DNA from 2 places in the Micromonospora sp. WMMD1102 genome. Region 2 is predicted to be linked to the other one. Evidence: predicted binding sites of a transcription regulator. Region 2 holds the regulator's gene; the other holds the start of a gene.
What was found. The regulator HrcA, encoded in region 2, represses chaperone genes, less so after heat shock. The targets are predictions, from matches to a motif close to GGTTNGCACNCTCNNNNNGAGNGTGCNAACC.
Positions count from the first base shown of each region.

Region 1: the regulator HrcA is predicted to act here: its motif matches at 2,393-2,423, upstream of groES (co-chaperone GroES).

Region 1 is NZ_JARUBN010000001.1:6,407,473-6,410,849, forward strand. Features, by position in the region: gene O7626_RS28755 (molybdopterin-dependent oxidoreductase) at 1-33, opposite strand, end outside; gene groL (chaperonin GroEL) at 219-1,865, opposite strand; gene groES (co-chaperone GroES) at 1,947-2,261, opposite strand; gene O7626_RS28770 (methyltransferase domain-containing protein) at 2,510-3,377, shown strand, end outside.
Region 2 is NZ_JARUBN010000001.1:5,705,597-5,708,973, forward strand. Features, by position in the region: gene dnaJ (molecular chaperone DnaJ) at 1-1,092, opposite strand, end outside; gene hrcA (heat-inducible transcriptional repressor HrcA) at 1,158-2,180, opposite strand; gene O7626_RS25560 (DUF4870 domain-containing protein) at 2,546-3,322, shown strand; gene hemW (radical SAM family heme chaperone HemW) at 3,376-3,377, opposite strand, start outside.

The DNA of each region.
Region 1 (3,377 bases), 700 kb from region 2:
CAATCCGGCCAGCGCGCCGAGCCGGCGGGGCAGTCTCCCGCCCCCGGTCGGGGGCGGCGCCGTCGGCTGGTCGGCACCGGGATCCGGAATCGTCTTCACCGGACCAAGTGTTGCCGGCCGTGGCCGGGACCGGAAGGCACGTCAGGGGTTCGTAATCCGTTCCGCCGGCCGGTCCGGGCTCACGGCCCGGACCGGTCGGCGGCCCGCCGAACGTCGGCTCAGAAGCCCGGACCGTGCTGGTGGCCGTGCCCGTGGCCGTGCCCGTGCCCACCGGCGGCGGCCGGCTCGGCCTTCTCCGGCTTCTCCACCACCAGGCTCTCGGTGGTAAGCAGCAGCCCGGCGATCGACGCCGCGTTGGTGACGGCGTTGCGGGTCACCTTCACCGGGTCGACGATGCCGGCCTTGGCCAGGTCCTTGTACTCGCCGGTGGCGGCGTCGAGGCCGGTGCCCCAGCCCTGCTCGGCGACCTTCTGCACGACCACGTAGCCGTCGTGCCCGGCGTTCTGGGCGATCCACCGCAGCGGCTCGACGAGCGCCTTGCGGACGATCGAGACGCCCACCTTCTCGTCGCCGGTCAGCCCGAGGTCACCGTCGAGCGCCGAGGAGATCTGCACCAGCGCGGCGCCGCCGCCCGGCACGGTGCCCTCCTCGACCGCGGCCTTGGTCGCGGCGATGGCGTCCTCGATGCGGTGCTTGCGCTCCTTCATCTCGACCTCGGTCGCCGCGCCGGCCTTGATCACCGCGATGCCGCCGGAGAGCTTGGCCAGCCGCTCCTGGAGCTTCTCCCGGTCCCAGTCGGAGTCGGAGGCCTCGATCTCCTTGCGGATCTGGGTGATCCGCTCGGTGACGTCGTTGTCCCGGCCCCGGCCGTCGATGATCGTGGTGTTGTCCTTGTCGACCACCACCCGGCGGGCGGTGCCGAGCACCTCGACGCCGACCGAGTCGAGCTTGTAGCCCAGCTCGGGGGCGACCACCTCGCCGCCGGTCAGGATCGCCATGTCCTGGAGCATCGCCTTGCGCCGGTCGCCGAAGCCGGGCGCCTTCACCGCGCAGACCTTGACGGTCTTGCGGATCGAGTTGACCACCAGGGTGGAGAGCGCCTGCCCCTCCACGTCCTCGGCGACGATCAGCAGCGGCTTGCCGCTCTGCAGGACCTTCTCCAGCAGCGGCAGCAGCTCCTCGATCGAGGAGATCTTCTGGGTGGTGATCAGGATGTACGCGTCCTCGAGCACCGCCTCCTGCGACTCCGTGTCGGTGACGAAGTTCGGCGAGACGAAGCCCTTGTCGAACTGGAGGCCCTCGGTGACCTCCAGCTCGGTGGCCAGGGTCGAGCCCTCCTCGACGGTGATCACACCGTCCCGGCCGACCTTCTCCATCGCCTCGGCGATCAGGTCGCCGATGGTGGCGTCCTGGGCCGAGATCGTCGCCACGTGCGCGACCGACTCCCGGCTGCCCACCTCGACGGCCTTCTCCAGCAGCGCCTCGGAGATCTTCGCGGCGGCCAGGTCGATGCCGCGCTTCAGCCCGGCCGGGCCGGCACCGGCGGCGACGTTGCGCAGGCCCTCCCGGACCATCGCCTGGGCCAGCACGGTGGCGGTGGTGGTCCCGTCGCCGGCGACGTCGTTGGTCTTGGTCGCCACCTCCTTGACCAGCTGCGCGCCGAGGTTCTCGTACGGGTTGGTGAGTTCGATCTCCTTGGCGATGGTCACGCCGTCGTTGGTGATCGTCGGGGCACCGAACTTCTTGTCCAGGACGACATTGCGCCCGCGCGGGCCGAGAGTGACCTTGACCGTGTCCGCGAGCGCGTTGACACCGTGCTCCAGCAGGTGCCGGGCGTCATCCGAGAAGCTCAGAATCTTCGCCATTGTGTTAACAGGGTCCCTTCACGCAGCGCTGCCCCGGCCCGGCAGGGCCGGTCCGGGGCAGCGTCACTGAAATCAGTCAGATCACTTCTCGATGACGGCGAGGACGTCGCGGGCGGAGAGCACCAGGTACTCCTCGCCGGCGTACTTGACCTCGGTGCCGCCGTACTTCGAGTAGATGACCGTGTCGCCGACCTTCACGTCAACCGGGATCCGGTTGCCGTCGTCGTCGAAGCGGCCGGGGCCGACAGCGAGGACGGTGCCCTCCTGCGGCTTCTCCTTGGCGGTGTCGGGAATCACGATGCCCGACGCCGTGGTCGTCTCAGCCTCGTTCGCCTGGACCAGGATCCGGTCCTCGAGCGGCTTGATCGCAACCTTGGTCGCGGTAGTCACGGGCATACCCTCCTGGGGTACTGGTTTCTGTGCTGGCCGGCGAGCCGACCAGCGTCAATCTGCCACATGCCACCGGGCGGGGCCGTCGTCGCGGGTGCCGGTCCGCCTGGCGTTCAACTCCCGGACAACCGCCCGGAAGCTGGCACCCTCGGTTTGAGAGTGCTAACCGCAGGTTATGCCGGTGGCTAGCACTCCGTCAAGGAGAGTGCCAACCCGACACGCCCTTTCCCTACCTCGGCCGGCACAATGCTGCGGTGGACCTGGAGCAGTTCGCCGCGCTGCGTACCCCGGAAGGGGGAACCGCGCTGGCCGCCGCCGCCGAGTTGGCCGGCGGCGACCCGCTGGCCGCGGCGGCGGCGCTGCGCGCGGCCGGGGTGCCGGCCGGGCTGGCCGCCGCCGCGCTGACCCAGGCCGGGCTGCGCCGCCGGGCGGCGGTCAAGTTCGGCCCGGAGGCCGCCGGGATGTTCTTCACCCGGGCCGGGCTGGAGCAGGCCACCCGGGCCGCCGTCGCCGCCCGCCGGGCCGCCCGGCTGCGCGCCGCCGGGGTCGGCACGCTCGTGGACCTCGGTTGCGGCCTCGGCGCCGACGCCATCGCCGCCGCCCGGGCCGGCATCCGGGTGTACGGCGTGGAGGCCGACCCGCTCACCGCGGCGATGGCCGCCGCGAACGCCGGGGCGGCCGGGGTGGCCGAGACCTTCACGGTCACGCTCGGCGACGCGACGCGGTTCGACCTCACCGCCGTGCAGGGGCGGCCGGTCGACGCGGTGTTCTGCGACCCGGCCCGGCGGCGGGCCGGCACCGGCCGGCGGATCTTCGACCCGGCCGCCTACTCGCCACCCTGGGACTTCCTGCTCGACCTGGTCGACCGGGTGCCCCGGACAGTCTTCAAGGTCGCCCCGGGGATCGAACACCGGCTGCTGCCGGCGGGTGCCGAGGGCGAGTGGGTGAGCGTCGACGGCGACCTGGTCGAGGCGACCGTCTGGTCCGGCCCGACCGACTCCGGCCCGCACGGCGCCAGCCCGACCAACTCCGGCCCGACCGACTCCGGCCCGCTCGGCACCGTGCCGCGCCGGGCCACCCTGCTGGTCGGGTCGGCGGTGCACGAACTCACCGGCGACGGCA
Region 2 (3,377 bases):
GCCCTGCTTGGTCAGCTCGGCAACCTCCTCGCCCCGGGTCTTGGCGAACTCGCGCAGCATCCGCTCCTGGTCGGCGTCGAGCTTGGTCGGGGTACGCACGTCGAGGTGCACGTAGAGGTCGCCCCGGCCGGCACCGCGCAGGTGCGGCACGCCCCGGGCCCGCAGCCGCAGCGTCGAGCCCGGCTGGGTGCCCGGCTTGACGTCGACCGGTTCCTCGCTGTCCAGCGTCTTGATGGTCAGCCGGGTGCCGAGCGCGGCGGCGGTCATCGGCACCGTGACCCGGCAGTGCAGGTCGTCGCCCTTGCGGGAGTAGACGTCGTGCGGCCGCTCGTGGATCTCCACGTAGAGGTCGCCGGCCGTACCGCCGCCGGGGCCGACCTCGCCCTGCTGGGCCAGCCGGATCCGCATGCCGTCCTCGACCCCGGCCGGGATCTTGACGGTCAGCGAGCGGCGGGTGCGCACCCGGCCGTCACCGGCGCAGGTCGGGCAGGGGTGCGGGATGACCGTGCCGTACCCCTGGCAGACGGTGCACGGCCGGGACGAGACGACCTGGCCGAGGAAGGTGCGCTGCACCGACTGCACCTCGCCGCGCCCGCCGCACGCCTCGCAGGTGGCCAGGTGGGTGCCGGGTGCCGTGCCTGCGCCGGTGCAGGTGGTGCAGAGCACGGCCGTGTCCACCGTGATCGGCGCCTCCACCCCGAACGCGGTCTCCGGCAGGTCGAGTTCGAGCCGCAGGATCGCGTCGGCACCGGGCCGGGTGCGCGGACGCGGGCCCCGGGAGCCGCCGGCCGCCCCGAAGAAGGCGTCCATGATGTCCTGGAAGCCGACGAAGGGGCCGCCCGCACCGCCGGGACCGGCACCGGGTCCGCCACCGGGGGCCAGCGGGTCACCGCCGAGGTCGACGATCTGCCGCTTCTGGTCGTCCGAGAGGACCTCGTACGCGGCGTTGATGTCCTTGAACTTCTCGTGTGCCTCCGGATCCGGATTCACGTCCGGGTGGTACTGCCGCGCCAACCTGCGGTAGGCGCGCTTGATGTCGTCGTCGGAGGCGTCCCGGCTGACGCCGAGAATCCCGTAGTAGTCCTTGGCCACTGCGTTCCGTGTCCTCATGTCTGTCTCGCGTACCGTCCGCCGGTCGTCAGGGTGAGCTGTGGTGGTCAGTTCTGCGCCAGCACGTCGCCGACGTAGCGTGCCACGGCCCGCACCGTGGCGATGGTGCCCGGATAGTCCATCCGGGTGGGCCCCAACACGCCGAGTCCGCCGACGATGGTCGCACCCGGACCGTATCCGGTGCTGACCACCGAGGTGCCCCGGAGGTTGTCGATCTCGTTCTCGTCGCCGATCCGCACCTGGAGGGTGTTCGGCTCCACCTCGCCGATCAGCTTGAGCAGGATGACCTCCTCCTCGAGGGCCTCGAGGATCGGTCGCAGCGAGCCCTGGAAGTCGAGCAGCCCGCCCCGGGTCAGGTTCGCGGTGCCGGCCAGGGCGAGCCGCTCCTCGTGCCGCTCGACAAGGGTTTCCAGCAGCACCGTGGCGAGCGTGGTCATCGCCGGGCGGAGCCCGGGGACGACCTCGTCGACGAGTGCCTGGACCAGCGGCGGGGTGTCGGCGAGCTTCTTGCCGGCGAGCTGCTCGTTGATCAGCCGGCGTAGGTCGGTCACGTCGTCGGCGGTGATCGGCGCCGGCAGCTCGACCAGCCGCTGCTCGACCCGGCCGGTGTCGGCGATCATGACCAGCATCAGCCGGGTGGTGGAGATCGGCACCAGTTCCAGGTGCCGGACGGCGGAGCGGGCCAGGCTCGGGTACTGCACCACGGCCACCTGCCGGGTGAGCTGGGCGAGCAGCCGGACCGTACGGTGCACCACGTCGTCGAGGTCCACCGCGCCGACCAGGAACCGCTCGATCGCCCGGCGCTCGGCCGGGGTCAGCGGCTTGACCCGGGAGAGCCGGTCCACGAAGAGCCGGTAGCCACGGTCGGTGGGAACCCGACCGGCACTTGTGTGCGGCTGCCGGATGTAGCCCTCCTCCTCCAGCACGGCCATGTCGTTGCGGACGGTGGCCGGGGAGACCCCGAGCTGGTGACGCTCGACAAGTGCCTTGCTGCCGACCGGTTCCTGGGTGGCGACGTAGTCCTCCACGATCGCGCGCAGCACGTCGAGCTTGCGGTCGTCGAGACCCATCCTCACCTCCCTGCGACGTCCGGCCCCGGCTGGGCGAAACGACCGGGGCGACCACGACGGTCGGGCCAGGCTTGCCTGGCACTCGACTGTAGCGAGTGCCAGTCTACGACCAAGGCGTACCCCGCGCGATGATCATTTGGAAGGGCTATCCGAAGCTGGACAACAGGCTTGCCAGCACACCCTACCCCGGTGCGCCTGGCGGGCACCGCCGGTCATCGTCCGGGTTCGATCGCCGGACGGCGCGAGTCCGATCGGCTGGACGGGTGCGGGTTCGATCCTCCGGACGGGTGCGGGTTCGACCGCGGGTGCGGGTTCGACCGGGGGGGCGGCTGGCGTCGGTTGAGCGCTGGTCCTACCGTGACCCCATGACTGAACCGCCCCGCCCTCCCGGAGAATACGGCGGTCCGCCGCAGGACCCGACCACCCCGATGAACCCGGGCCAGTACCCGCCGCCGGGCGAGGGGTATCCCCCGCCCGCCGCACCGCAGTACGGTGCGCCCGGCACGCCCCCGCCGACCTCGGGCGGCGGCACCTATCCGACGTCCGGTGGCGGCACCTACCCGACCTCAGGCGGCGGGACGTACCCGACCTCCGGTGGCGGCTACCCGCCCCAGGGCGGGAGCTACCCACCCCCCGGTGGCGGCTACCCGCCGCCCGGTGGCCAGCCGCCCGGTTACCCGCCGTCCGGTGGCCAGCCGCCCGGCGGATACCCCGGCGCCGGCTACCCGCCGCAGGGCGGCTACCCGCCGCAGGGCGGCTACCCGCCGCAGGGCGGCTACCCCGGCAACCCCTACGGCGCACCGGCACCGCACGGCTATGCCAACAGCGACGAGAAGACCTGGGCCCTGATCGCGCACTTCGGCGGCATCGTGGTCGGCTTCATCGCCTCGCTCGTGGCGCTGCTCGCCAAGGGCAACGAGTCGCCGACCGTGCGCGCGCACGCGGTCGAGGCGCTCAACTTCCAGATCACCTGGGGCATCATCTCGATCGTCTCGCTCGTCGTCGGGACCTGCACCGTGGTGCTCTTCTTCCTGCCGCTGATCGCCTGGGTGGTGGTGCTGATCTTCTCGATCATCGCCGGCATGAAGGCCAACGAGGGCGTGCTGTACCGCTACCCGATGACCATTCGCATGATCAAGTAATTCCCGAGCCACGACGATGGCCCGTGCCGCACCCGGCGCGGGCCATCGGGCTGTC